2 linked regions of the Endozoicomonas sp. GU-1 genome follow. The protein of the gene in region 1 binds, or shares a complex with, the protein of each later gene. Links are inferred from orthologs where the notes say so. Each region holds a gene or a part of one and is shown on either strand. Other genes may lie near its edges.

Region 1 (14,862 bases):
ACAATCCGTCAGTCATCAAAGGATCCGTATCCATGATGTCACTTTACGATAAAAATGTGACAGTTTTGCAATTTGTCGCGATGTTCATAATCCGGAAACCGGGCTACCTACCCATGGCTGTTTATATAAGTCCAGATTAAGCTTTCAGAATTTAAAAAACACTATATGGAGAGAAGTTTTGAAGACGAGGCTTTTCGGCTGAGTTTCCCCCTTGCCATCAAGTTCTACACAAAGCATACCTGCCAAAAAACGACACCTGAAGAGTAAACATGGCGGTCATGATCTTTGGGAAACCGGTCAAAAATAAACCCCTAAATTCACTTTGAACCGATGACAAACACACGCGACATCTCTAAAATCTCGTCCCTTTCCCTTAAACAAAGCGGCTTAATCATCATGGACAAAGTGATCGAAACCCCTGACGCTCCTCCGGCTATCGGCCCATACTCTCAGGGTATGCGCTTTGGTAACCTGGTTTTCACATCTGGCCAACTGCCAATCGATCCGGAAACCGGAGAAGTGTCTGAAGACACCAAACAGCAGGCTCATCAGTGCCTGAAAAACCTGAAAGCAGTATTAGAAGCGGCCGGCAGCGGCATGAACCGGGTGAAAAAAGTCACCGTATTCGTTCGCGATATGGATGAGTTCAGCAATATTAACGAAGTCTACAAACAGTATTTCAAAGTACCTTTCCCTGCCCGCAGCCTAGTTGAAGTTGCCCGTCTGCCAAAAGATGTGAAGGTAGAAATTGAAGCCCTGGCAACGGTTGACTAACCGTTGCCAGAGCAGCCAACAATGGTTCTCATTCATTAAGTAACATCTTGAGAACACATTCATTGAACGGGGGGGTGGCCCCCGTTACCACATCAGGTCATCCGGAATCTGATAATCCGCATACCAGTCTTCTTCTTCCTCGGTCAGATCGCCAGACTTATTATTCTGCATGACAATCGCTTCTGGCTTTCGCTCTGCAATCTTACTGGCCACCGGCGCAGGGATGACCAGAAAATCGTCGCCCAGTATCGCCAGGGCCAGCAAGCCCCTTTCCAACCTGGTTAACTGTTCATCAGTCACATAAATTTTCTTGATTTTGTTTTCATAAACAAACTTATATTCTGCTTCGCCCCCATTACGGGACAATGCATTAGTCTCAATCAGTTGACGAACCTGTGCGTCCAAGGCCTTACGCTGACGTTCATCTTCAAGCTGTCGATTCAGCTCACGATCTTTCTCAGCCTGAGCCTGCCTCTCTTTCTCCAGCTCAATACGGCGCTTTTCCTGATCGGTCATATCACCAGAGCGGGCAGCCTGCTGTTTCTTTTTCTTATTACTGGTTTTGGCCTGTAATGCCTGTTGTTTTGTCGCAAGGCCAGCTTTCATCAGCTGGTCACGAAGTGATTTACTCATCGTCTTAAATACCAGAGGGGGATTCAAAAAACTGGAATCTTAGCAAGCCCTTCTACTGACAGCCAGAGATGAAGCCTGTCATTGTCGGCTTTTTGATAACCATAAAAAGCACAAAGCCCACAAAGAAGAACATTCCTTTGTGGGCTTGTTGGTTCAGAGAGCCGATAACGGCGACTATTGCTTAGTGGACATCCTTCCAGAATTCCCGTTTGAGCAGATAGGCAAACACGAAGAACAGCGCCAGGAACAGGTATACATAAATACCCAGCTGCTTACGCTGTTCTTGCATTGGCTCCGCAGAGTAAGCCAGGAAGTTGGTCAAATCATAGGCCATTTGATCGTATTCGCTGGGCGTCATACTCCCCTTACGCTCCGGATCAACCGTCAGGCCACAGATCTTGTCTCCGGTCAGCGGGTCACGGGCCGTTGGGTCTGTATCACCGCAATTGTCGATCTGTACTCCCTGAAGCCCCAGAAGCACATGGGGCATACCAACATCCGGGAAGACCTTGTTATTTACCCCATAAGGGCGGCTTGGGTCTTCGTAGAAGGTCCGGAGGTAGGTATAAAGCCAGTCAGGCCCACCTTTAACGCGGGACACCAGTGTCAGGTCCGGAGGTGTAGCACCAAACCAGACCTTCGCTTCGTCCGGGTCCATGCTGTTATGCATCAGATCACCGATCTTGGCAGACTTATCGAATACCAGGTGCTCCATCATCAGGTCATGGGGAATGCCAAGGTCATCCGCTACCCGCTCATAGCGCTGATACTGGGTCGCATGACAACCTGCACAGTAGTTCTGGTAATACTTCGCCCCCCGCTGCAGCGAAGCTTTGTCAGAAGGGTCCAGATTGGCTTCATCAAGAGGGTATCCCCCACCGGCTGCTGCCGCCAACGATGAAAACAGCACCGAAACCAGAAACAACTTAATGGTCAGTATTATTCTTTTCATTAGCCGGTCACCCTCTCAGGTACAGGTTTGGTCTTCTCCCATCGTGTGTAGAAAGGCATCAACAGGAAGAACGCAAAGTAAATCAGCGTACAGATCTGGGCAATGAGTGTATAAGTCTCAGTTGCCGGTTGCGTTCCGAGCCAGGTCAGCAAAATAAAGACAAAGGCAAAAACCACAATGCTGGTTCTGCTGATCATGCCCTTGTAACGCCACGATCTGACCGGGCTGCGATCCAGCCAGGGCAGAACAAAGAGAATGGCAATCGCGCCCCCCATGGCGATAACCCCACCCAGCTTGGAGTCGATTGGCCCGATATCAAAGGTAATCGCCCTGAGGATGGAGTAGAACGCGCCAAAGTACCAGACTGGTGCAATATGCTCGGGCGTCTTCAGGCCGTTGGCCGGTTCAAAGTTGGCATGCTCAAGGAAGAACCCGCCCATCTCCGGGAAGAAGAAAATAATGCCACAGAACACAAACAGGAAGACCACAACCCCGACAATATCCTTAACGGTGTAGTAGGGGTGGAAAGCGATACCATCCAGGGGCACACCATCGGGTCCTTTGTTCTTCTTGATATCTATACCGTCCGGATTGTTTGAGCCCACTTCATGCAATGCCAGAATGTGCAAAACCACCAGACCAAGAATAACGATCGGCAGCGCAATGACATGCAGCGCAAAGAAGCGGTTCAGGGTAATACCGGAAATCAGGAAGTCACCACGAATCCACTGCTGAAGATCCGGACCAATCACCGGAATAGCGCCAAACAGGGAAATAATTACCTGCGCCCCCCAATAGGACATCTGCCCCCAGGGCAACAGGTACCCCATAAAGGCCTCACCCATCAGCGCCAGGTAGATGGCCATACCAAAGATCCAGATCAACTCCCGTGGTGCCTTGTAGGACCCGTAGAGAAGACCACGAAACATGTGGCAATAAATAACCACAAAGAACATGGATGCGCCGGTAGAGTGCATATAGCGGATTAACCAGCCATATTCCACATCCCGCATGATGTACTCAACAGAAGCAAAAGCGGCTTCAGCGCTGGGCACATAACTCATGGTCAGCCAGATGCCCGTCAGGAGCTGGTTAACCAGAACCAGCAGGGCCAGAGAACCAAAGAAATACCAGAAGTTGAAGTTTTTGGGCGCATAATATTTGCTGAGATGCTTCTCCCACGCCTGGGTGACGGGAAGTCGGGCATCAACCCAGGCCATTATTTTATTTCCCATCACGCATTCTCCTCATCTTTACCGATAATCAGAATATCATCGCCTTCAAAGGAGTAAGGTGGCACGACCAGATTCGTTGGGGCAGGAACTCCTTTATACACCCGACCGGCCAGATCGAACCGCGAACCATGACAGGGGCAGAAATACCCCCCCTTCCAGTTGGCATCAAACTCCATGGGTTTGACTTCCGGCAGATATTTTGGAGAACACCCAAGGTGGGTACACAAACCGACCAGAACAAGAACATCTTCCGTCCGTGAACGGTACGGATTGGTGGCATACTCAGGCTGCTCTGAGCTTTCTGATTTCGGGTCGCGCAAACGCCCATCCTGTGATGGCAGTTCATTAAGCATATCTTTGGTACGTCGCAGCACAAAGACTGGTTTACCCCGCCATTCATAGACAACCTGTTGCCCGGGTTCCAGCTTGCTTAAATTGACTTTTACCGGTGCACCGGCAGCCTTAGCTTTTGCACTCGGGTTCCACGACTTCAGAAAAGGCGTAGCGACCCCTACAGCACCGGCAGCCCCCACCACCGAAGTCGCTGCCACGAGAAAGCGGCGCCGGCCTTTGTTTATGCCGTTGTCACTCATTAACCTACTCTCCCCATCCGGGCTGAATGCCCAATGACTTCTTTTTGTTCATGGGTGTGATAACTAGGAAGCCTGTCCGAGAGTCTCCGCAAACCTCCAGCGAGGAACTCTGTAAAACGTACAATCGATCAGTAAACCGGCTTTCCGTTTTTGAACCCCGAACTTTATTATTGGCAGGATAACACCCATCACAGTCCATTCGTCACAAGTTCAAACAAAGGACACCAGACATGATAACAGATTTGCTTCTGAAACAGGGCTTTTGTTAACCCGGAAAGGACAAAGACTCAAAAGCTCTCTCGCAGAACCCCCGCACCTCAAATAACAACCTGACAGCTGAAATCAACCCCCAACAATAAAGCCGCCTCGCATTATACTTACCCACATAAGCGGCAGTGCGTAATGATACTGGTTTTAACGCATAAAAAAAATGCCCAAAACAGGGCACAGGTTTTTTTAATAAAAGTTTCAGGCATAAAAAAACCTCCCGATACGCTCTCCCGAAAGAGGCACAAAGGGAAGTTTTCCAGTAATCCAGGCAACCAGCCGGAAAAACCGGCAGGTTGTCTGAGCACAATATCAGCGCTTGGAGAACTGTGGACGCTTACGGGCTTTACGCAGACCCACTTTCTTACGCTCAACTTCACGAGCGTCACGGGTAACGTAGCCAGCTTTACGCAGAGGAGAGCGCAGAGTCTCATCGTACTGCATCAGCGCGCGGGTGATACCATGACGGATAGCACCAGCCTGACCAGAACCGCCGCCACCAGATACAGTGATCTTGATGTCGAACTTTTCAGTCAGCTCAGTCAGTTCCAGAGGCTGACGAACTACCATTCGAGCAGTTTCACGGCCGAAGTATTCGTCCAGGGAACGGCCATTGACAGTGATACTGCCAGAACCAGCTCTCAGGAAAACACGTGCGGTTGAGGACTTACGACGTCCAGTTCCGTAGTATTGAGTTACAGACATAACCACCCCTGATTAAATTTCCAGTTGCTGAGGCTGCTGAGCAGCATGTGGATGCTCGCTTCCGGCATAAACCTTCAGCTTGCTGTACATGGCACGACCCAGAGAATTCTTGGGCAGCATCCCCTTAACAGCCGTTTCGATTACCAGCTCAGGCTTGTGGTCGATCAGCTTGTCAAAGCTGATGGACTTCAGGCCGCCGATGTAACCGGTGTGGCGGTGGTACATCTTGTCAGTAGACTTACGTCCGGTAACACGTACTTTCTCGGCGTTTACTACCACGATGTAGTCGCCAGTGTCCACATGAGGAGTGTACTCTGGCTTATGCTTGCCGCGCAGACGCAGAGCGATTTCTGTTGCCAGACGACCCAGCGTTTTGCCTTCGGCATCAACTACGAACCAGTCACGTTTTACGGTTTCTGGCTTAGCACTAAAAGTTTTCATTAAATTCGCCTCTATGATATCGCTGACGCGATACCTGTTCCTACATGGCCGTTCCCTGCTGGGCAAGAGCCAGGCTAATAGCCCCAGATCAGCAATACCGGCCTGTTCAAAACATTGGGCGCTCAATCGGGAAACGGGAGCGGTATTATACCGTTTGGCAAGAGGAAATAAAGCCCCCTGCGAACCGGATCTCTGTTAAAAACCCGGAACCACCATACTTGCCTTCTGTGACAGCACATCCAGGGAACAGCTGACCGGATATTTTTGCCAGCCCATGGTTTTGCATTATTAATTTGCATAACGCGGCCACATGACTAACGAGCAACCTGCAAATCGCCTTCAGAAGCCCTGAGGACTTTTAAAATATGCCGCCCCTGAAAGTCCGGGTTAAACTGAAGACCTTGCGGAAGCAACCTTCTGCCGAGCCTCTCAAGCTCTGAGGAAGCGCCACTGGTTCGGACTTCAACAGCCAGTAACAGGGAGTTCAGCAGGAAGCCAATAATGCTTCGACTCCATAAACTCACACCAAAACCACCGGCGAGGGCAGCGTAAGTGACGATAAAAGATACCCTGTTAACAAAACCGTTTTTCTGATCCCCATGATACCCGGTCACCATTCTCACAGGAGGCTGAGTTCTGTCATTATCAGCAAAACTGAACCCGACACCTTCTGAGAGGCCGTTTATACTGAAAGGCCCGCCAAGATCGAGAAAAAGCTCATTATCCTTGGGAAATTTGTAATATCGATAACCATAAATCCCCCCTCGCCCTGCGCTACTGATGTACAGTGACTTAAGATCCATCCACTCCAGGCTCATAATATAAAGCGTTCTTTCCGGGGACAGCATCAAATCAAGGGCTGACTGATGGGTTGCCAGAATTAAAAAAAGTAACAACGGGTTTTTCTGCAAAGGGGCGGGCATTGTCCTTGAATCAATTTTTTTTACCAACCGCCTGACCTTACTTTCCGTGGTAAATCGCACCTTGTAACCCGAAACCTCTGATGCGGATTCAGTCAATATTTCCTCATAGTCCACCAACAACGGTTGCCCGGTTCGTTTAAGGTAAGAGAGGTAATTGACATAACCAAAAGCTCTATCCTCCACTTCCTCCATTTGATCAATCTCTTCCGCCTCTGACGGGACTGAAATCATTATTCGACAGGACTCGGCAACCCCCTGCTGGCACCCCACGGTATATTTCAAATTCCCCTTAACACCGAAGATATCCCTCAATTCCACAGAGCCCACATAGTCTGAAGCCACAACGTCGTCAGACTGGCCCTGATAAGTTGCCATTGCCTGGCCGGTGATAATCAGTGCGATACAACCATATCGCCTCATTCCCCACACCAAAGCGCTTGAAAAAATCGTCTTTATTTTTACCACAAGCCTCACCAACAATGCTGCCAATCAAATGAACCTTAACCTTTTTCGAGGCGGTCCCTCCTCCAGTCGATTGACCGTTGACCAGAAGATAACGGGGTGCTCAGTCAGCACAGTGCGTGGCGTAAAAGCATAGACGATGTCAACCATTGTGAATAATTGTGCAGGCATTACGCTACGGTCTCAGCCTGAAATGGCCGGTCTATCCCTGCGATGTGTCAGAGCCGGTTGCACCTGACAGAGCCCTGACAACCCGCTACAATCGCCAAAAATCATACACAAGCAGATCAGGATAACCATGCGCGACTATATTATTGCCCCAAGCATTCTTTCCGCAGATTTTGCCCGCCTGGGTGAAGAGGTCGATCATGTTCTGGCCGCCGGAGCGGACTGGATTCACTTTGATGTTATGGACAACCACTACGTCCCGAACCTCACCCTGGGTCCGATGGTCTGCAAGGCACTGAGAAAGCATGACGTCACTGCGCCCATCGATGTTCACCTGATGGTGAGCCCTGTCGATCGTATCATCGGTGATTTTATTGAAGCCGGTGCCAGCATGATCACTTTCCATCCGGAAGCCTCTGAACATATTGATCGCAGCTTACAACTGATTCGCGAAGGTGGCTGCCAGGCTGGGCTGGTACTCAATCCGGCAACATCCCCCGATGGGCTTGAGTATGTGATGGACAAGCTGGATATGATCCTGTTGATGTCGGTCAATCCCGGCTTTGGCGGTCAGAAGTTTATTCCCTCAACCCTGAAAAAACTGTGCAGGGTTCGCAAGCTGATTGATGATAGTGGGCTGAATATCCGTCTTCAGGTAGATGGTGGTGTGTCGGCCAGTAATATCCGCCAGATTGCCGAGGCCGGTGCGGATACCTTTGTTGCCGGCTCCGCCATTTTTGGTGCTGACAACTATCAGGATGTCGTGACACAAATGCGCTCCGAGCTGGCTGAAGTCGTGGCTTTATAAACCATGACAACATCCAGCGGCCATCCATTTCTGAACAACCTGGCCAGGTCATGTACGACCTGGATGGCACGCTGGTAGAAAGCCTCCCTGAAGAAAAACCTCACCCCATGCCTCTGCTGCATGCCATGCAGAGGTTTAATTGTCCCACCGGAAAGTCGCTGATGATTGGTGACTCTGTTAATGATATTCGTGCAGCCAGAGTAGCGGGTGTCCGGGTGATTGGCTTACCTTATGGATATAATCATGGTGAACCTATTGAGTGGGCCAAGCCTGACCTGGGGATTGCGTCATTAACCACACTTCTCCCAACGAAGGCTTAACCAGGTTCGGGAATGGTGTCATGCAGTCGGTGCCATTCCATTTTCCCAAACAGCGGCCTCCGAAGTTACCTCACGCTGGTAAAGACGTGAACAAACCCGATTGCTGTGCCCCCACGCCTGCTTCGCAACCGTTGACAGCCTGGGTACCGGATTCGACTTCTCAGCTCTGAAAAACAGATAGTTAAGCGCGGTATATAACGCATATGATCTACACGATATATAGGTCCTGGGCTTATCCTGATAACTACTCACCGCAGGCATCAACAACTTACTCAGCATTTCGGGTCGCTCTTTGCTGTTGACGCAAAAATTCATATTCCAGGTTGTGTAGAGATCACTCCACTGCTTTGGCATCGGATAATTGAACAGGGGTTGCTGCCCCTGCTCATCCAACTCAGAAGCACGTTGGGTGTATTTTCCCGGATAATGCTGGGCCAGGGTCAAGCCTGCACAGGCATTTTCGTGACGGCCTCTGACTGTCTCAAAGGCGGTCGCTTCAATGATATTAAAGGGCAAAACACAACGCCCCTGCGAATGAGGATAATCTCGTTTCGTTCGACTTTTCAACATCTTCACAATAGGCTGCTCAACGGAGATGAGCTTAATCACTTTTTTGAAACCCAGCCCTCTGTTAGCCCTCCTCATTTCATTTCGCTTTTTTTTCCACAAATGAACACACACTTCCAATACTTCGGTATTTTGAATTTGTGCTTTGGTCAGTAAATTGAGCGCCAGAGCAAATGGCAGTACCGATTCCAGTTCATGAATAATTTCATTTTTGCCCTTTTCGAGCATGCCTTCGGTCGTTTCACTGACATTAATGATGTTATGAATCGCATGCATCAAATAATCATTTGATTTGATATTCTTGAAAACCTCACTGATTTCCCTTTCTATCGTTTCCTGCGAAATATCATCCGATAAGTTGTTACTGATTATCTCGAATATTTCCTGAGTCCACTCACCTCTCAAATCCATCAGATCAAGATCTATGAAAGACTGTTTAACCTCTTGTCTCACGTCGTTAAGATCGAGTTTCTGGATCAGCTCGCTGGCACGAGCATGCAACTCACTCAGAAACATATTTACCTTTTCTGTCTCCTCCGAACTCAATAATTTTTCTGAACTATCAATTCCCCCTTGCCTGCATAGTGCGATTTTCAAATAAATTGACAATGTTTTATTGCAGATATAAACCAAAGGTCGGCTAACAAGGTAACCAGTGATTTTTTTCCTGGTCGTTGACGACCAGCAACCTTCATGTGTACGTTGACCCGGTATTGCTCTTGGATTATGGAGATCGCTTTGCATCAAGCCTTGAGCCTGATTCAGCCCCCGGGTGTAACTGGAATTTTCTATCATGTGAATTTCCCTGCATAGTCTCAACCACTTCAAGAAGGTACCCCATTCATTAAGTGGATGTACTAATAAACTGATCAGAATCAATAACAGACAACTGCAGCACACTGCATCATTAAACATAATTGCCATAAACCCTGTCCTTTATTCCCTCGGATACGGGAGAGCGGAGAGCATCACAACCCGGGACAACAAGCAGGGCAATTCTTCGGTTTGTAATAGTCAGAGCATTCATATACCATTTTCAATCACAATATAGTGAGAAGCACCGAAATAACTTAGCAGTGCGCAGGGAGTTTGCAGTGAAACTCTGTCGAAACCGAGACTGTCGAAACCGAGACAGTCTTCACCAAAAGCGTTTTCACATCAGATGCAGCTACCAAAACACCTGTTTCGGCGCTTTCCTGACTTCAATGCCCCTCCTTTTCACCTCCTGGTGCTGGCCATAGGCCTGCCAATTTCACTTAGCCCAACGGCAACATGGTTGTTGCCAAACATAGATAATTTCAATCAATAATCCTGTTAGCTTATTCGAGAGAGCTGCTATGATGCCTGAAGCGTTTGCGCGTCTGACCAGAGAAGGATACAACCGCATTCCCGTTGTACGAGAGATTCTGGCAGACCTGGACACACCGTTAACCACCTATCTCAAGCTTGCCAATGGCCGCTACTCCTACCTGCTGGAGTCCGTGGAGGGCGGTGAAAAGTGGGGCCGCTACTCGATGATTGGCCTGCCCTGCCGCACCTTGCTACGGGTCAACGGCGATCGTATTCAGATCGAAACCGATGGCCAGATTGTCGAAGAACACACCACCAGCGACCCACTGGCGTTTATCAAGGCATTCCAGCAACGTTATCAAGTGCCGGAGTTGCCGGAACTGCCCAGATTCACCGGCGGCCTGGTGGGTTATTTTGGTTACGATACGATTCGCTACATTGAGCCCAAACTGGCACAGAGCGCCCCGAAGGACGAACTGCATACACCGGACATCCTGTTAATGGTGTCTGATGAACTAGTAGTATTCGACAACCTCAGTGGCAAACTGATCCTGATCACCCATGCCAACCCTGACCAGCCAGCCGCACTGGAAAAAGCACAATTCCGCCTGGACAACCTTGTGCGCCAGCTGCAAACCAGCCACATTCAACCTCCGGTCCAGGCCTCTCTGAACCCCGCCTGTGAAGATGATTTTCAATCAGGGTTTGGCGAAGAAGCCTTCAAAGATTCCGTTGGCGCTATTCGGGATTACATTCTGGCAGGCGACGCAATGCAGGTGGTTCTCTCCCAGAGAATGTCCATTCCCTATGACAGTTCACCGCTGAATCTTTACCGGGCTCTGCGAAGCACCAACCCTTCCCCCTACATGTACTACATGGATCTGGGGGATTTTCATGTAGTGGGCTCTTCTCCTGAAATTCTGGCCCGGCTGGAAGATGGCGAGGTGACCGTAAGGCCCATTGCCGGCACCCGAAAACGCGGTGATACCGAAGAGAAGGATAAAGCGCTCGAACAGGAGCTGCTCAATGACCCCAAAGAGCTGGCAGAACACCTGATGCTGATCGACCTGGGAAGAAACGACGTTGGACGTGTAGCAACCACAGGCTCAGTAAAGCTGACGGACAAGATGGTCATCGAGCGCTACTCCCACGTTATGCACATTGTCTCCCATGTGACGGGCGAACTGAAAAGTGGACTGGATGCCCTGGATGTACTAAAAGCTACGCTACCCGCAGGGACGTTAAGTGGGGCACCCAAAGTACGGGCCATGGAAATCATCGATGAAATGGAGCCGGTCAAACGGGGAGTCTATGGCGGCGCAGTGGGCTACCTGGCCTGGAACGGCAATATGGACACCGCTATTGCCATCAGAACCGCGGTTATCAAAGACCGGCAGCTCCATATTCAGGCCGGTGCCGGTATTGTTGCTGACTCCAGCCCGGACCTGGAATGGCAAGAAACCATGAATAAAGGGCGTGCAATGTTTCGTGCGGTAGCCATGGCCCAAACCGGATTCATTAAAGGGATGAAACACTGATGCTGTTAATGATCGACAACTACGACTCATTCACCTTTAACCTGGTTCAATACTTCTCGGAACTGGGGGCTACTGTCGATGTCCACAGGAACGATCACATCACCATTGATGACATCGAAAAGTTAAAGCCAGACCATATCGTTATTTCTCCTGGCCCGTGCACGCCAAACGAAGCTGGCATATCCATGGATGTTATACGACATTTTCAGGGTAAGGTTCCGATCCTGGGAGTCTGTCTTGGCCATCAGAGCATTGGCCAGGTGTATGGCGGCAGGATTGTTCGTGCCCGACAGGTGATGCACGGGAAAGTTTCCCCGGTCTTCCATCAGGATTTCGGGGTGTTTCAGGGACTGGCCAACCCGGTCACCACAACCCGTTACCACTCACTGGTGATTGATAAAGAGAGTCTTCCTGATTGTCTTGAGGTCACCGCATGGACGCAGTTTGCCGACGGCAGCAATGACGAGATCATGGGCGTTCGCCACAGAGAACTGCCCGTTGAGGGCGTGCAGTTTCATCCGGAGTCCATTATGACCGAACAGGGACACGACCTTCTGGCCAATTTTCTCAAACAGTCCATATAACCATTGAGCTAAGGGAATGAAGACATGCAGATAAAAGAAGCCATCAACCGGGTCGTACAACATCTTGACCTGAGCCGGGATGAAATGGTCGAGGTCATGCAACAGATCATGACAGGCCAGTGCAGTGACAGCCAGATTGCGGCTTTTCTGACGGGCATGCGGATGAAAAGCGAGAGCATTGAAGAGATCACCGGGGCGGCCATGGTTATGCGACAGCTGGCTACCCGGGTTGAGGTTAACACTGAGCACCTGGTGGATATTGTCGGTACCGGCGGGGATGGAGCCCACCTGTTCAACGTCTCGACAGCGTCGGCATTTGTCTGTGCGGCTGCCGGTGCCAAAGTGGCAAAACACGGTAACCGAGGGGTTTCCAGCGCAAGTGGCAGCGCCGATCTTCTGGAGCAGGCTGGCGTCAACCTGGATATCAGCCCTGATCAGGTGGCCCGCTGCATTACTGAGGTGGGGGTCGGCTTTATGTTTGCACCAGCCCACCACTCAGCCATGAAAAATGTGGTCGGAGTGCGCCGGGCGCTGGGCATTCGTACTCTGTTTAATATTCTTGGGCCGATGTCCAACCCGGCTAACGTAAAAAATCTGCTGATTGGTGTCTTTAACCGGGAGCTATGCCGTCCTCTGGCGGAAGTACTGCGTGAACTGGGCAATGAGCATGTTATGGTGGTGCACTCCGTCGATGGACTGGATGAAATCAGTATTGCCAGTGCCACTCACGTTGCTGAGCTGAAGGATGGCAACATCCGCGAATACACCCTGACACCGGAAGATTTCAATATCAACTCCCAAAGCCTGATCGGGCTGGATGTAAAAGACAGTGATGAATCACTGGCGCTGATCAAAGACGCCCTCGGTAAGCAGGAAGGAAAATACGCTGAAAAAGCCGCCAGCATGATCACCCTGAATGCTGGTGCTGCCATCTATCTTTCGGGAGTTGCCGGTGGCCTTGAGGAAGGTATTCTGATGGCCCGGGACGCTATCGATAGCGGCCTGGCGCTGGAGAAAATGAAAGAGCTGGCCAGCTTCACCCGCGTTTTTTCTGCTGAAGCAGCCACCTGGTCAGTGTGAGGATCCCATTCATGTTGCTACCGACGATTCTGAATAAAATCATTGCCCGGAAGCATGAAGAAGTTTCTGAGCGCCGCAATACCAGGCCGCTTGATAAAGTGAAAACGCTGGCCGAAGAAAACACCCCAACACGGGGGTTCGCCCGAAACCTGCTGTTACGGGTGGAAAAGCAACAGGCCGCTATCATTGCGGAAATCAAAAAAGCCTCTCCCAGCAAAGGGGTTATTCGGGAACACTTCGAGCCCGCTGACATCGCCAGAAGCTACGAACGCTCCGGAGCCAGCTGCCTGTCCGTGTTGACGGACCAGGATTTTTTTCAGGGGAGTGATCGCTTTTTACAGGCTGCTCGAGATGCCTGCTCTCTGCCTGTGCTACGTAAAGACTTTATGGTCGACCCGTATCAGATATACGAAGCCCGGATGATCGGTGCTGACTGTATCCTGTTGATCGTCTCCGCACTGTCTGACCAACAGCTCAGTGAATTTAATGCGCTGGCACAATCCCTTGGAATGGACGTTCTGGTCGAGGTGCACGGGGCCGATGAGCTGGAAAGAGCGCTGCCATTGCCGGGCGCTATTCTTGGTATCAACAATCGCAATCTGCATACATTTGAAGTGAGTCTGGATAATACCTTTGAGTTGCTGAACCGGATTCCCGATGGTCGGCTGGTGGTTACGGAAAGTGGTATACACACAAAGCAGGATGTGGAATCCATGGTCCGGCACAATGTGAACAGCTTTCTGGTGGGAGAGGCTTTTATGCGTCAGGAAGATCCGGGAGAAGCGCTCAGCAGATTATTTGGCAGTTATTTATGATCAAAGGCCGCCCTGAGAGGGTCGGCCAATCTTGGCCAACTATTGAATAACCCCACAGGCTATTCTGGCACCACCGCCACCCAGGGGAGGGTTGTCAGAATAGTTATCGGAACCAGCATGAATCACCAGTGAACGCCCCTTCAGTTCAGAGAGTGACAGTCGAGGTGCTACAACCGGGCTCATCGCCTTCCCATATTCATCCACCATTAATACCGGCAAATCCCCCAAATGCCCGTGACCGTCAGGCCCCTCGTGGTGGCCGGTGCCATTGGGGTCATAGTGATCACCTGCGGCCAGGGCAGCAACGCTCTGCCCCCCTTTCTCCGGGCTCACAGGAGGGATTTTCATGAACATGAAAGCCATGTTTACCGGGCGACAGATCATGCAGAGTCGGCTGTAATCTGACCCCTTTTGTAACATCATCGGCATGATGGATAATCACGCTGCCTATGGTTGGCCCATTACCTGCCGGAGTCACCCGAAACATGACAACTTCCAGCTTTTCCTCTACCTTGCCTTCAACCTGACCCGTATTATTTGAACACCCCGACAGCAAGGCAGATAGTGCGATCGGCAGAGCCAGGAACCTGATACCTTTATTAACCATGTTATGAAACCCCTGAGAAAACATATAAGCCTCAGTATAGGTTCCAATGACACTCAGCAAGGGTTGATTGTTACGGCTCTTCTAACGGGTGCCAAACACC
Region 2 (14,853 bases), 4.0 Mb from region 1 along the record:
AATTTATCCCTGATGCTGCGTAGAGTCTTCTCTGTGGTTTTCCAGTCAATACAGGCATCAGTAATAGAAACACCGTATTGCAGATCGTTCAGGTTATCAGTCATCTTCTGATTGCCCCAGCCAATATTGCTTTCCACCATCAGACCGACAATGGATTGATTGCCTTCAATGATCTGGTTGGTCACATTCTCCATAACCAGTGGTTGCAGGGCCGGGTCCTTATTGGAGTTGGCGTGGGAACAATCCACCATGATATTTGGCTTGATGCCGGCTTTTTCAAGCGCCTTTTCACACAGTGCAACACTGACAGAGTCGTAGTTCGGCTTGCCGTTACCCCCACGCAGAACAATGTGGCCATAGGGATTACCTTTGGTATGGGTAACAGCCACTTGCCCCTGGCCATTCAGCCCGAGAAAACGGTGTGGACTGGAAACAGACTGCAGGGCATTGATCGCGACTTCCAATCCGCCATCGGTGCCATTTTTAAAGCCAACGGCCGAGGACAGGCCGCTGGCCATTTCGCGGTGAGTCTGCGACTCAGTGGTTCTGGCCCCTATTGCAGACCAGGCAACCAGGTCCTGAAGATATTGAGGCGAAATCGGGTCCAGTGCTTCTGTAGAGGCAGGAATGCCCATTTCGGCAACATCCATTAACAGGCGGCGTCCGATATGCAGGCCTTCTTCAATTTTAAATGAGTCATTCAAATGCGGGTCATTGATCAGGCCTTTCCAGCCCACCGTGGTTCTTGGCTTTTCAAAATAGACGCGCATCACCAGATACAATGTGTCCTTCAGCTCTTCACTGAGGGCTTTCAGCCGTTGGGCATAATCTTTCGCCGCGGCAACATCGTGGATTGAGCAGGGGCCTATGACGACAAACAGGCGATGGTCTTTGCCATCGAGAATATCCCTGATGACTTCACGGCTTTCAGAAACCGTTTTTGCTGCTGCCTCAGTCATCGGAATCACAGCCTTAAGGCGTTCCGGACTCAACAGAATTTCCTGAGATTGAATATTAAGGTCTTCAATGGGTAATACAGCCATGTGCGCGGTCCCGTTTTTTTAATAAGACTGGTTTAAAATCTCCTGATCAGTGGCCTGACGCCCCTGATGCCAGATGAAAATATGGCACCCATACTGCCAGATAGTCACCTCACCCTGTATAAAGCCCTGGTAACTATGGGTTTTCAAGTGGCCTGGTGAGGGATTTCCACTTTATTCAAACTGACACAGGCCTGCAACCCTGGATAGGGTTAAAAAAGGTATTTCAGGCCCAGTCCGAGCAAAATAATGGCCAATATGATGCGCATGAAGGTATCCGGTAGCTTCATGCCGACACGGGTTCCTACATAAATAGCAGGGATAGAGCCAATCAAAAGGCTGCCTAACAGCACAAAATCGACATTACCCAGCCAGATATGGCCAAAGCCTGCAAGCAACGTTAACGGTACCGCATGAGCCAGGTCGCTACCCACTACCTTGACGGGTTTCAGCAGCGGATAGAGCAGAACAATAGCGGCAGTGCCCAGTGCCCCGGCCCCCACCGATGAAAGTGTGACCAGAACCCCGAGGAAGATACCGGCAATAAATGTTAAAGGTGTCTGATATTTCTTTGGAATCATCGAGACACGAGAGAGCTGTCTTCTTTTCAAAAAAGGACTCATAAATAGCGACAGCGCAGTGAGGGTTAACATTATCCCAAGGCATAATGTAAGGATCGGGCTATAATCAGCGCTTCTGTCAAAAAAAAACTTGAGCAGCACAATTGTCAGGACTGTGGCAGGAAGACTGCCAGCACAGAGCGTTTTGACCAGTGTCCAGTCAATACTTTTCTGACGATGATGGACAATGACTCCGGTTGACTTGGTAATGGCTGCATACATCAGATCCGTTCCAATGGCGATATGAGCCGGAAAGCCAAACATTAACAGCAGTGGTGTCATCAATGAACCACCGCCGATACCTGTCAGGCCAACCGCAAAACCAACGCCGGCACCGGTGGCAATATATGTTAAAAAATCCATAAGCATCCCAAAATCTATGGTCTAAAGTTATAACTAGCCAAGGCGATGTTTGAAAATATTGACTAAAAATTGATGATTCGCTGGTAACTATATTGACTGGCTTGTATTCTGGAAAAGAATTTAATGTCATTCTTTTATGCTTTATAGAACTAACGGATCCTGTTTCAATCTATTCATTTTTGTCAGCACAACCTGCCCGACCGGAGGCCATCAATGAAGCTGCAACAACTGCGCTATATCTGGGAGGTCGCCCACCACGATCTCAACGTATCAGCTACAGCGCAGAGTCTATACACTTCTCAGCCCGGTATAAGCAAACAAATCCGGCTTTTGGAAGATGAACTTGGCGTTGAGGTTTTTGCCCGAAGTGGCAAGCATCTCACCCGTATTACCCCGGCCGGTGAGAAAATCATTGATACAGCCGGTGAGATCCTTAGAAAAGTTGAGTCGATCAAGCAGGTTGCCCAGGAATTCAGTGACGAGCGAAAGGGCAGTCTGTCCATTGCCACAACCCACACGCAGGCTCGCTATGCCTTGCCGGGCATTATCCGGCAGTTTATTGGTCAGTATCCCGATGTTGCCCTTCACATGCATCAGGGCACACCCATCCAAATTGCCGAAATGGCAGCAGACGGTTCCGTTGACTTTGCTATCGCAACGGAAGCACTGGATCTGTTCAATGACCTGGTGATGATGCCATGCTATCGCTGGAATCGCTGTATTCTTGTACCCAGGGATCATCCTCTGACCCAGGTATCTGAATTGAGCCTGAAAGATATTGCCCGGTATGCCCTGGTCACCTATGTTTTCGGATTTACAGGTCGCTCCAAGCTGGATGAAGCCTTTATGAATGAAGGGTTGTCACCCAGGGTAGTGTTTACTGCCACCGACGCTGACGTGATCAAAACCTATGTGCGCCTTGGGCTGGGCGTCGGGATCATTGCCAAAATGGCCTACGATCCCGAACTGGATTCAGACCTTGTACCCCTGAATGCTGATCACCTGTTTGAGCCAAGCATTACCAAGATCGGGTTCCGGCGTGGTACTTTCCTGCGTGGATTTATGTACGACTTTATTGAAGAGTTTGCCCCTCACCTGACCAAAGATGTAGTTCAGGAAGCAATCCTTCGTCATAACAAGGCGGAAGTGGATGAGCTCTTTTCACATGTTCAGCTACCAAACCAGTAACTACCTTATAAGCGGCTTGGTTCAAGCCGCTTTTTCCAGTACTTCCTTTACCAGCTTAAAATAGATGGTGTAAATCGCTGGCTCACTGCCTTCTTCTTCAACAATGAAAAAAGGTGCTTTATCTACCTGGTACAAATTTGCCAGTAAAGCACCTGTGCTGTCCGGGTCGCCATCAACGGCGGTGACAAATTGATCAATGCGATTGATATGACCTGAACTCTCCAGTCTTTCCTGCACTTCCTGGCATTTTTTGCAGAGGTTGCCATCGGCCATTATCTTTTTGACCATGGTGATTTTCATAATCCAGTTCTCCCGGGGGATGGTTTTCATTTGCCGATGGTTGTTTATTGTAGCAGCGGTTATTTAGTTGATAATAGAATCAATATCTATATTTATAGGTGTTTATGCTATATTCTCAACCAGCCTGTCAGGCCGCAATAAGTCTAACCATCAAAGAGAGAATAACCAATGGATGTCGTCTGTCTTGACCTTGAAGGTGTACTGATTCCGGAAATCTGGATTGAATTTGCTACCCATACCGGTATTGATGAACTCAGGGCAACGACACGTGATATTCCCGATTACGATGAGCTGATGACCATGCGCTTATCCATACTGGATAAACATAAACTCGGGTTGAATGAAATTCAGGCAGTGATTTCCGGCATGAAGCCGCTGGAAGGCGCTGTGGATTTTGTCAACTGGCTGCGCAGTGAATTCCAGTTAATTATCCTGTCGGATACTTTTTATGAGTTTGCCGACCCATTTATGGTTCAGCTGGGTCGTCCGACACTGTTCTGCCATCGCCTGGAGGTAGCAGAATCAGGGAAGGTAACCGGCTATAAGTTAAGACAGAAAGACCCGAAACGTGCATCGGTAAAAGCACTGAAAAGCCTCAATTACCGGGTTCTTGCTGCGGGTGACTCCTACAATGACACCACCATGCTCTCTGAAGCAGATGCCGGTTTTCTGTTCAAGGCACCCGATAACGTGATTGCGGAGTTTTCCCAATATCCCTCCATCACCAACTACGATGATCTGCGCACAGCTTTGCTTGCGGCACGGGGTTGAGGCAAGGAGCGCACAGTTCTGTGCGTCAGTTATTGCCTCAATGAATAAAATAACGGTAATAAAAATAACAATGTGGTTCTGGCTCTGTTTGATCGCAGGATGTGCCAGTCAGCAAAGTATGCCTGAAGTGAATTCCGGGGACTTGCGGCAGTCATTAAGTGTTGTTGTTTATGATCAGGCTTACTGGCCAATTTATACCTGGGCACCGGAAAAATCAGTCACTCGAACCCTTAGAATTTATATTGAAGGGGATGGTCGTGCCTGGTTAAGGTCCAATCGTCCGTCAATGGATCCAACTCCGGTTAACAGGCTTGTTCATCATTTGATGCTACAGGATAAATCACCTGATCTTGCTTATATTGCCCAGCCCTGCCAGTACGTTATGAATGAAAATTGCAGCAGGCAGGTATGGACTTTCAAACGTTACAGCCCGAAAGTACTCAAAGTCATCAATACTGCTGTGGAATCTCTTAAAGAGAGTGGGCAGTATGAAAAGCTGGAATTGGTCGGTTATTCTGGTGGTGGAGCGTTGGCTCTGTTAATCGCCGCACATAGAAATGATGTTGCAAGTGTTCGTACGGTAGCGGGCAACCTCTCTCCTGAGTTTTTAAACCGTCACCATGGTGTATCCGAAATGCCTGCGGCACTGAATCCGGTCGATTTTAGTGCTCAATTATCGTCGATAGCACAAATTCACTTTTTGGGAGCCAGGGATTCGGTAGTCCCGGTTCAGGTCAGCCAGCATTATCTTGAAGCATTTGAAGATACTTCCTGCATAAATGTAGAGAGAGTCAATGCAGATCATCAATCGGGTTGGACTGAGCAGTGGCAATTATTATTGGCAAGGCCACTGCCATGTGGCCTGTGAAGATCAATGTTTTTGTAAGCAGGTTTCTAACTTACTCATCAGATTTTTTACTTTAGTAATGGACTCCTGGTATTCCGATTCACAGTCAGAGTCAGCAACAATCGCCCCACCTCCCCAGCAGTGCAATTCGCCATCTTTTGCCAGAATCGTCCGTATGGTGATGCTGGTATCCATATTACCATCACAGCTGATATAGCCGATGGAGCCACAGTAAACAGTGCGGGCTACCGGTTCCAGCTCCCTGATAATCTCCATGGATCGTATTTTTGGCGCTCCGGTAATCGAACCACCGGGGAATGTGCTTCCCAGCAGGTCAAATGCATCATAATCGTCCATCAGTTGGCCCTTCACAGTACTGACCAGGTGATGCACGTTGGCATAACTTTCCAGGGCAAATAATCGGGGTACTGACACGGTACCTGTCTTGCAGACCTTACCAAGATCGTTTCTCAGCAGATCGACAATCATCAGGTTTTCCGATTGATCCTTCTGGCTATGTTGTAGCTCTTCAGCAATGGCTCGGTCTTCTTCAGGAGAACGGCCCCTGGGACGGGTACCCTTGATGGGCTTGGTGGCAACATGACCGTTTTTCAGTCGGATAAACTGCTCCGGAGAATGGCTGAGAATGCTCAGATCAGGGCGTGCAATAAACGCAGAGTAGGGCGCTTTGGTGACGGTTCTGAGCTTTTTAAATGCTTCCCAGGAATCGCCGCTATAGGGCGCAGTAAACCGCTGGGTAAGATTCACCTCATAGCAATCTCCCGCCACAATATAGTCCTGAATTTGCTGAAATGCGCACTGGTATTCAGCCGGGGTTTGTGTCGGGGTGAATCTGTCGAGCAGTTTGAATGGTGAGCGGTCTGACTTCCTGACTTTATGGTCAATAGCTTGCAGAATTTCAGTTTTCAATGATTCGGGTATATCAGGATGAAACACCAGACAGGCTCGTCGTTCCTTATGATCACAGATCAGCGCCCACTGATAGAGCCCGACGGACATCAGCGGTGTTGAACTGTCTCGATGGGCTATTCGGTCCGGCTCAAGGTGTTCACACAGTTCATATCCCCAATAACCAACCATGCCTCCAACAAAAGGCAATCCGGCATTGTCGACTTTGCTCATGGCATTAAGCCGTTTTGGCAATGGCGCAAAAGGTTCAGCTCCAGAAACAGTTTCTGTTTTTTGTTGAATAAGATCTTCAATCATCAAATCACCTTCCGGGGTGAAGGTGAAGTGCATTTCTGGAGCTGCGGTCATAATGTCATAACGGCTGGAATGATCTTTATAGACTGCCTGCATTCCATCGAATACCGAGCTATCCAGAAAACATGGATAAGGGAGGTGAATAAAATGTTCAAAGTAGAGACTGGTATCGTCTTTATATTCCAGTTCCAGAATTGTCAGCGTCTTCATACAGGTGTCCGAACAAAACAGTCGGCATTTTAACTGGTGCCGGGGCACTATGCCATCACCTGCAATCCATGAACCAGCCATCAAGTGCTAATCATCGGTTGTTGGAATGGTGGTAGCTATATAACTTCCCTGTCAACAACTGCACGTAAAACCGTACGATAGTATCTCAACTAGTACCGTTTTTAGGTACAGTGGTTGTATGTGTAAGGTGCACTTCTTGTCGTCGTTTCCAAGATATGACTCCTTAGGATTTATTAGAGTTAAATTCGGTCCCGTGCGATTGACAGGGAGCAAAGGTCAGGCATTCAAACAGTTCTCAGCCTGACTCTTTTCACTGTTACCAAATTCACTGTTACCAAACGTCAAGAGGCAGAGTGAGTTAAAAACTCCTCTGCGTAACAAGCCTAGCCTTTTAGCTCAACACAATGCAGCTTTTCTGAGATGTTTTTTGAATAAGCCATTTTGATCTATATGTCACTGATTTAGTTATATGTTGTTTTCAATGCAGGTAGAAGTGCTGAGTAAAGTTCGGTATAAATATCTCGGTTTAAAATATTGGCAACCATGCTCTATGGTGTTTATGACGTCGACAGGGTCCGCAACATGGATAATGCTGCTGTTAACACTCTATATATCAAGAATTAAGAACCAGAGGTAACGCCATGAATCAAAAGAATAATGCCTTGAGTCGGTTGATCGCTGAGCAGGGCATTGTCACCGCTCCCGGGGTTTACGATGGTATTTCGGCCCGGCTCGGTGAAGAAGCCGGTTTCTCAGCGCTATACGCCAGTGGTGGTGCCATTGCCCGCAGTACCGGTGTGCCTGATATTGGTCTGCTGACACTGACGGAAGTGGTTGACCGGGTTCGTCAGATTGTGGCAGCCACCTCTCTGCCAGTCATTGCCGATGCGGATACCGGTTTTGGCAACGAGGTGAATGTCAAACGCACCGTGGAGCTTTTTGCCAATGCGGGCGTCAGTGCTTTTCATCTGGAAGACCAGGAGTTTCCCAAGCGCTGCGGGCATCTGGACGGCAAGTCTCTGGTATCTGTAGACGAGATGTGTAAGAAAGTCTCGGTGGCCAGGAAGTATGCCGGCGATGTCACCGTGATTGCCCGTACCGATGCCATTGCCGTTACCGGTTTTGACGATGCTTTGGATCGTGCCAGGGCTTATGTCGAAGCAGGGGCGGATATGCTGTTTGTTGAGGCACCACAAACCATTGGGCAGATTGAAGACATTGCCAAACAGGCTCCCGGTCCCAAGCTGATTAATATGTTCTATAGCGGTAAAACACCGCTGGTACCTACTGAAGACCTGAAAGCGATGGGCTATCAGCTGATCATTATTCCTTCTGACCTGCAGCGGGCTGCTGTGACCGCGATGCGGGAAGTACTGCAGGTGATCAGGCGTGACGGTAACAGTGGCGCTATCGCCGACGGCATGATGACCTTCCAGGAGCGTGAACAGCTGGTGAAAACCAGGGAGTTCCTGAACCCATAAATTGTCAGCTGCTAAGGCGTGATTAACCGATGCCCGGCAGTTTTATCGTCAATTTGAGGGAAGTCTTTTTTCAGGCAATAACAATAATAACCGGTACCTTCTGGTGCCATGATAATCAGCAAGTGCACGAAATAAAAAAACGGAGAAGTACTATGTCGACGAACTCTGGGGAAAAAAAATTAAGCGGTGCCGGTTTGCGTGGTCAGTCAGCCGGTGAAACCGCGCTCTGCACCGTTGGCAAAACCGGTTCGGGCCTCACTTACCGTGGTTACGATATCAAAGAGCTGGCCGACAATGCCCAGTTTGAAGAAGTCGCTTATCTTCTGCTTTATGGCAAACTGCCAAACCAGGCTGAACTGGACGCCTACAAAACCAGGCTGAAAGGGCTTCGCTCTCTGCCCGATGCTCTGAAAACGGTACTCGAACAGATTCCCGCAGATGCTCACCCAATGGATGTAATGCGTACCGGTTGTTCAATGCTGGGTAACCTGGAAACCGAACAGGATTTCTCACAGCAGAACGATCATATTGACCGCATGCTGGCCATTTTCCCCGGCATGATCAACTACTGGTACAACTTCAGCCATAACGGTGTTCGGGTCGATGTTGATACCGATGCTGACTCCATCGCTGAGCAGTTTCTCTGGACTCTGCATAACAAAAAGCCTGAGCCACTCCATGTGCAGGTCATACACGCTTCCCTGGTGCTTTATGCCGAGCATGAGTTCAATGCTTCAACCTTTACCGGTCGTGTTTGTGCTTCCACCCTTTCTGATATTCACAGCTGTGTGACCGGTGCCATCGGTTCACTGCGTGGTCCTCTCCACGGTGGCGCTAACGAAGCAGCTATGGCAATGATCGAGAACTGGCGCTCACCTGAGGAGGCCGAAGAGAAGATCATGGGTATGCTGGCCCGCAAGGATAAGATTATGGGCTTTGGCCATGCCATTTATCGTGAGTCTGATCCCCGTAATGCCATCATCAAACAGTGGTCGCGGAAGTTGTCTGAACAGGTGGGTGATCAGTACCTTTATGCCGTTTCCGAGCGTGTTGAGGCGGTTATGTGGCGGGAGAAGAAATTGTTCTGTAATGCTGACTTCTTCCACGCTTCGGCCTACAACTTTATGGGCATTCCTACCAAGTTGTTTACTCCGATCTTTGTTTGTTCGCGGGTGGCTGGCTGGACCGCTCACGTTATGGAGCAGCGTGCTAACAACCGCATTATCCGACCATCTGCCGACTATACCGGACCGGAAAGCGCAGAATGGGTCGCTATTGAAGACCGCGATTAACCACAAAGACCACCAGAGAAAAAAGCTGTCTTTGTGTTCTTTGTGGTCTGCGTAGTTTATAACAATAAATTATTTGCCCGGTGGACGTTCGACGTATGAACACTGATTTTCGTAAACCCTTACCCGGCACCCAGCTGGACTATTATGATACCCGTGCAGCCGTGGAAGCGATTCAGCCGGGCACCTATAACACCTTACCCTATACCTCCAGAGTACTGGCCGAGCAGCTGGTTCGCCGCTGTAATCCGGCTACTCTGACTGACTCCCTGAAGCAGATCATTGAGCGTAAGCGTGACCTGGACTTCCCCTGGTATCCGGCCCGGGTTGTCTGCCATGACATTCTTGGCCAGACCGCCCTGGTGGATCTTGCCGGATTGCGAGACGCCATTGCCGGGCAGGGCGGTGATCCTGCCAGGGTTAACCCGGTGGTGCCAACCCAGTTGATTGTTGACCACTCGCTGGCCGTTGAATATGGCGGTTTTGATCCGGAGGCATTGGCAAAGAACCGGGCTATAGAAGATCGTCGCAATGAAGACCGTTTCCACTTTATCGAGTGGAGCAAAACCGCCTTTGAGAATGTCGATGTGATTCCCGCGGGTAATGGCATCATGCATCAGATCAACCTGGAGAAAATGTCTCCGGTTATCCAGGCCCGTGATGGTGTCGCCTATCCGGATACCTGTGTCGGTACCGACAGTCATACGCCCCATGTCGATGCCCTTGGCGTTATCGCCATTGGTGTTGGTGGCCTGGAAGCGGAAACGGTGATGCTGGGCCGTCCTTCCATGATGCGCCTTCCTGATATTGTCGGTGTTGAGCTGACAGGGCACCGACAGCCGGGTATTACCGCCACCGACATCGTGTTGGCCCTGACTGAATTCCTGAGAAATGAGCGTGTGGTTTCATCTTACCTGGAGTTTTTTGGCGAAGGGGCTGCCAATCTTACCATTGGTGATCGTGCCACCATTGCCAATATGACCCCGGAGTTTGGTGCTTCCGCCGGGATGTTCTATATCGATGAACAGACCATTGATTATCTTAAGTTGACCGGCCGGGAGCCTGAACAGGTGGCCCTGGTGGAGAATTACGCCAAAACTACCGGACTGTGGGCTGATGATCTGAAAACCGCCGACTATGAGCGGGTGCTGACCTTTGATCTCTCTGCGGTTTGCCGGAATATGGCCGGGCCATCCAACCCACACCGTCGTTTGCCGACCTCTGAGCTGGCAAGTCGTGGCGTTGCAGGGCCTTATAAAAAAGAAGATGAGCAAGAAGGCTTAATGCCCGATGGTGCCATCATCATTGCGGCTATCACCAGCTGTACCAATACCAGTAATCCCCGTAATGTGGTTGCCGCCGGTTTGGTGGCCCGAAAAGCTAACGAGCTCGGGCTGGTGCGGAAACCCTGGGTGAAGTCTTCATTCGCTCCGGGCTCTAAAGTCGCCAGGCTCTATCTTGAGGACGCAGGTCTTCTTTCTGAAATGGAGAAACTGGGCTTTGGCATTGTCGCCTACGCCTGTACCACCTGTAACGGTATGAGTGGGGCTCTTGATCCGGAGATTCAGCAGGAAGTCATAGATCGGGATCTTTATGCAACGGCTGTTCTCTCTGGCAACCGTAACTTTGATGGACGGATTCATCCCTACGCCAGGCAGGCTTTCCTTGCCTCGCCACCGTTGGTGGTGGCTTATGCGATTGCCGGTACGGTGCGCTTTGATATTGAAAAGGGTGCATTGGGTACTGATCAGGATGGCAATCCCATCACTTTGAAAGACATCTGGCCCAGCGATGAAGAGATTGACGCAATTGTTGCTGAATCCGTAAAACCAGAGCAGTTTAACCAGGTTTATATTCCCATGTTTGATCTGGGCAAGGCGGAGCAGGCCGAAAGTCCTCTCTACCACTGGCGTTCCATGAGTACCTACATTCGCCGTCCTCCCTATTGGGAAGGGGCTCTGGCTGGTGAGCGCACCCTGAAAGGCTTGCGCCCTCTGGCGATTCTGGGCGATAACATCACCACCGATCACCTGTCGCCTTCCAATGCGATTCTTGCCAGCAGTGCGGCGGGGGAATATCTGGCGAAAATGGGGCTGCCGGAAGAAGACTTTAACTCCTATGCCACCCACCGGGGTGACCATCTGACGGCGCAACGAGCCACCTTTGCCAACCCAAAGCTGCTCAATGAAATGTGTCTGGATGCTAATGGCGAAGTCAGGCAGGGCTCTTTGGCCAGAATTGAGCCCGAAGGCACAGAAACACGGATGTGGGAAGCCATCGAGACCTATATGGAGCGTCGCCAGTCGCTGATTATTGTTGCCGGTGCGGATTATGGGCAGGGATCATCCCGTGACTGGGCTGCCAAAGGGGTTCGGCTTGCCGGTGTGGAGGCCATTGTGGCAGAAGGGTTCGAGCGTATCCACCGGACCAACCTGGTGGGTATGGGTGTGCTGCCCCTGGAATTCAAGGCTGGCACAACCCGCAAGACCTTAGGGCTTGATGGCAGCGAAACCTACGATGTTATCGGTGAGCGGACGCCCGGAGCAACACTGAGCCTGTTGATTCACCGTACCAGCGGAGAAACTGTTGAGGTCCCGGTAACCTGTCGCCTGGATACCGCTGAAGAAGTATCCGTATACGATGCCGGTGGTGTACTGCAGCGTTTTGCCAGGGACTTCCTGGAATCCGAAGCCGCTGCCTGACGACTCTCACGCTGGCCCTTGATCAGGGCCAGCACAACAATCCTATAACAGAAGGAGCTGTTCTCCATGGCTCATCCTCCACAAATCAAGGTTCCTGCTACTTATATGCGAGGCGGAACCAGCAAGGGCGTTTTTTTTAATCTCACCGATCTGCCACCAGCTGCACAGGTTCCGGGTAAGGCCCGTGATGCTCTGCTTCTTCGAGTGATTGGCAGTCCGGACCCCTATGGTAAGCAGATTGATGGTATGGGTGGTGCCACGTCCAGTACCAGCAAAACGGTGATTCTGTCGCAAAGCAGTCAGCCTGACCATGATGTCGATTATCTCTTTGGTCAGGTAGCCATTGATCAACCTGTCGTGGACTGGAGTGGTAATTGCGGCAACCTGACGGCGGCTGTCGGGGCCTTTGCCATCACCAGCGGTCTGGTTGATAAGCAACGGATACCCGACAATGGCATCGCAACGGTAAGGATCTGGCAGGCCAATATCAAAAAAACCATTATTGCCCATGTGCCAATGACCAATGGTGCGGTTCAGGAAACGGGGGATTTTGTCCTGGACGGTGTGACTTTCCCGGCGGCCGAGGTTCAGGTTGAGTTTCTCGATCCTGCCGATGGCGAAGGTGCCCTGTTCCCGACAGGTCATCTGGTGGATGATCTTGAAGTACCCGGCGTTGGGACGTTAAAGGCAACCCTGATCAATGCCGGCATTCCCACCATTTTTATCAATGCTGCTGACATTGGTTACCAGGGGACTGAACTACAGGAAGTGATCAACGGCGATAAGCAGGCACAGGCCATGTTTGAGAACATCCGGGCTTATGGCGCCCTGCAGATGGGGTTGATCAGCAGCCTGGAAGAAGCCGCAACCCGACAGCATACGCCGAAAGTCGCTTTTGTTGCTGAACCGAAAAGTTACCTCTCATCCAGCGGCAACGAGGTCTCTGAAGATGAGATCGACCTGCTGGTCAGGGCACTCTCCATGGGTAAACTGCATCATGCCATGATGGGTACCGCTGCCGTGGCCATTGGCACTGCGGCCGCCATTCCGGGCACCCTGGTTAACCTCGCTGCCGGTGGTGGTAAACGAAACCCGGTCCGTTTTGGCCACCCCTCGGGTACCTTGAAAGTGGGGGCAGAAGCAGTGCTGAATAATGGGCAATGGTCAGTGACCAAAGCCATTATGAGCCGCAGTGCCAGAGTTTTGATGGAGGGTTGGGTTTGCTTGCCCGTTGCATGAAACTGCGGGGTAATCTCGGGGGACCATTTCGTGAGTCCGAGAACGTTAACCTTGATCCGGGACGATCCTCCAGAAAGTAAAAAAACTTTGTATTCTGACACCATTGCCACCGCGATCACTTTCGATCTGTATGCTGCGGTTGCATGGGCTAAAACAAAATGCATGAATTCTGTGTTCTGATGGCAACCGGTCCTTTTCCTGCCAGATCCCGTCTGCATTCACCCCCAGCAAAATCAGGTGGTCGGTTTCGGTTTCAAGGGGTGGGACAACGGCAAGCAGGCAGCTCTCATTATTAAAACACCCATCCCTGATGGAAAATTCGATACGTTGACTGATCCACTCACCGGAGGGTTGGCGTTGGTGGATATCGGTATGGCCTGACGGTTCATTACAGACAATGGTACCACCGTCAGGACTGACTCTGGTCAGAGATCCAGCCGAAAATGTTTGGGATTTGCCCCAGGTTCCGGACACCGCCTTGCGCCAGACTGATATATTACGCCAGTTTATGCTGATAAATTCATCCGGGTACACAGAAAAATGAACACTGCCTTTACCGCAATGGGACTGCTCCTGAGCAGCTGGAAGCCATTGATCCTCACTGTTTAATTCCCAGATTTCAACACCGTCATCGGTGGTGATAATCAGCAGCCGACCATCGGGACCAAAAGCAGGTTCCAGGGGGTAATACGTCGCCGGAGGCTCACAGGTTTTGACAATTCTCTGCTTTTCACGCCATTTTCCGTCCGGACCAAGGGCCGCGATAACGACAAAGAAATTATCTCGATGAATGTCAACGTCATCAATATCAACGCCAGCATTATCAAACCATGTGACAAAATGCTGATTATCCGAGCTGAATAGTACCTTGAGTTCAAACTCATCATCAGACTCAGTACCAGCATCGGTGATGAAGTTCATGTCAATATCAGTGTCTGAAACAATGATTTTACCCGTTTCTGACCAGGCCCCATCGTCTGACTTGCCCATCAGCGTGATGAATGAACCATCCCAAAGCGCGACATGACGGCTGTCATCACTGAACAACAAGTTATGAATAAGGGTCGTAATGCTGCCTTTATTTACCCACTGACCTTCCGCTTCCCGACCCAGAATGGCAACTTCACGCAACTGGTACGCACAGACCAGTGCGCTGGCATCCGGTGACAGATAGAAGTCATTCATAGGATACAGATAAACGTCATTCTTCAATATTGTCCTGATTTGAGGAAACACCTCACCGATGGTCAATTGCTGTTGCTCAACCCAGGAATCATCGTGACATTCATAAACGGACAATAAGTGGTCTTTGCCGATGTTTTTGTTGTGCGGTGGTTCTCCCACCAGGCTTTTCGACACTTTCTGTGGGATAAATAAAATATGGTTAGCGCGTTGCTGATCAAAATAGCAAATTTCATTGGATTTGATTTCAGCCGATCGGCACCAGTGACCATGACGATCCGGAGTCAGAATATCAATGAACCCATCCACTCTGGTTGCGGCAATGATGCACAGCTCAAGATCATGATAATGCCTGTCATAGCTATCCATATTCAAA

What was found.
Region 2: the proteins of O3276_RS20675 (region 1) and pabB are in contact, whole or in part, in a solved structure (PDB 8RP0), measured with the Escherichia coli proteins. The link is inferred for Endozoicomonas sp. GU-1 from one-to-one orthologs.

The regions. Positions count from the first base shown.
Region 1 is NZ_CP114771.1:4,945,417-4,960,278, reverse strand. What follows is about bases 10,469-13,467. They hold O3276_RS20675 (anthranilate synthase component II), read left to right. Parts: upstream 10,469-11,675; coding sequence 11,676-12,260; downstream 12,261-13,467. Other genes in these bases: trpC (indole-3-glycerol phosphate synthase TrpC), read left to right, coding at 13,352-13,467; trpD (anthranilate phosphoribosyltransferase), read left to right, coding at 12,285-13,340; trpE (anthranilate synthase component I), read left to right, coding at 10,469-11,676. In the rest of the region: O3276_RS20735 (RidA family protein), read left to right, coding at 397-774; O3276_RS20730 (DUF2058 domain-containing protein), read right to left, coding at 859-1,407; O3276_RS20725 (cytochrome c1), read right to left, coding at 1,589-2,359; O3276_RS20720 (cytochrome b), read right to left, coding at 2,359-3,594; petA (ubiquinol-cytochrome c reductase iron-sulfur subunit), read right to left, coding at 3,594-4,187; rpsI (30S ribosomal protein S9), read right to left, coding at 4,767-5,159; rplM (50S ribosomal protein L13), read right to left, coding at 5,172-5,600; O3276_RS20700 (hypothetical protein), read right to left, coding at 5,915-6,943; rpe (ribulose-phosphate 3-epimerase), read left to right, coding at 7,284-7,961; O3276_RS20690 (HAD-IA family hydrolase), read left to right, coding at 8,012-8,281; O3276_RS20685 (hypothetical protein), read right to left, coding at 8,300-9,643; more of trpE, read left to right, coding at 10,186-10,468; more of trpC, read left to right, coding at 13,468-14,155; O3276_RS20660 (superoxide dismutase family protein), read right to left, coding at 14,195-14,503; O3276_RS20655 (superoxide dismutase family protein), read right to left, coding at 14,439-14,642; cAMP-activated global transcriptional regulator CRP, read right to left, coding at 14,844-14,862. UniProt on the Escherichia coli protein: Part of a heterodimeric complex that catalyzes the two-step biosynthesis of 4-amino-4-deoxychorismate (ADC), a precursor of p-aminobenzoate (PABA) and tetrahydrofolate.
Region 2 is NZ_CP114771.1:916,381-931,233, reverse strand. Bases 4,359-7,348 are described here. They hold pabB (aminodeoxychorismate synthase component I), read right to left. Parts: upstream 6,564-7,348; coding sequence 5,154-6,563; downstream 4,359-5,153. Other genes in these bases: O3276_RS03540 (isocitrate lyase/PEP mutase family protein), read left to right, coding at 7,226-7,348; O3276_RS03550 (alpha/beta fold hydrolase), read left to right, coding at 4,401-5,150. Also shown: O3276_RS03575 (3-deoxy-7-phosphoheptulonate synthase), read right to left, coding at 1-1,043; O3276_RS03570 (sulfite exporter TauE/SafE family protein), read right to left, coding at 1,253-2,023; HTH-type transcriptional regulator CysB, read left to right, coding at 2,237-3,211; O3276_RS03560 (hypothetical protein), read right to left, coding at 3,233-3,511; bifunctional phosphoserine phosphatase/homoserine phosphotransferase ThrH, read left to right, coding at 3,680-4,282; more of O3276_RS03540, read left to right, coding at 7,349-8,065; prpC (bifunctional 2-methylcitrate synthase/citrate synthase), read left to right, coding at 8,218-9,357; Fe/S-dependent 2-methylisocitrate dehydratase AcnD, read left to right, coding at 9,453-12,056; 2-methylaconitate cis-trans isomerase PrpF, read left to right, coding at 12,123-13,295; O3276_RS03520 (WD40 repeat domain-containing protein), read right to left, coding at 13,341-14,853. UniProt on the Escherichia coli protein: Part of a heterodimeric complex that catalyzes the two-step biosynthesis of 4-amino-4-deoxychorismate (ADC), a precursor of p-aminobenzoate (PABA) and tetrahydrofolate.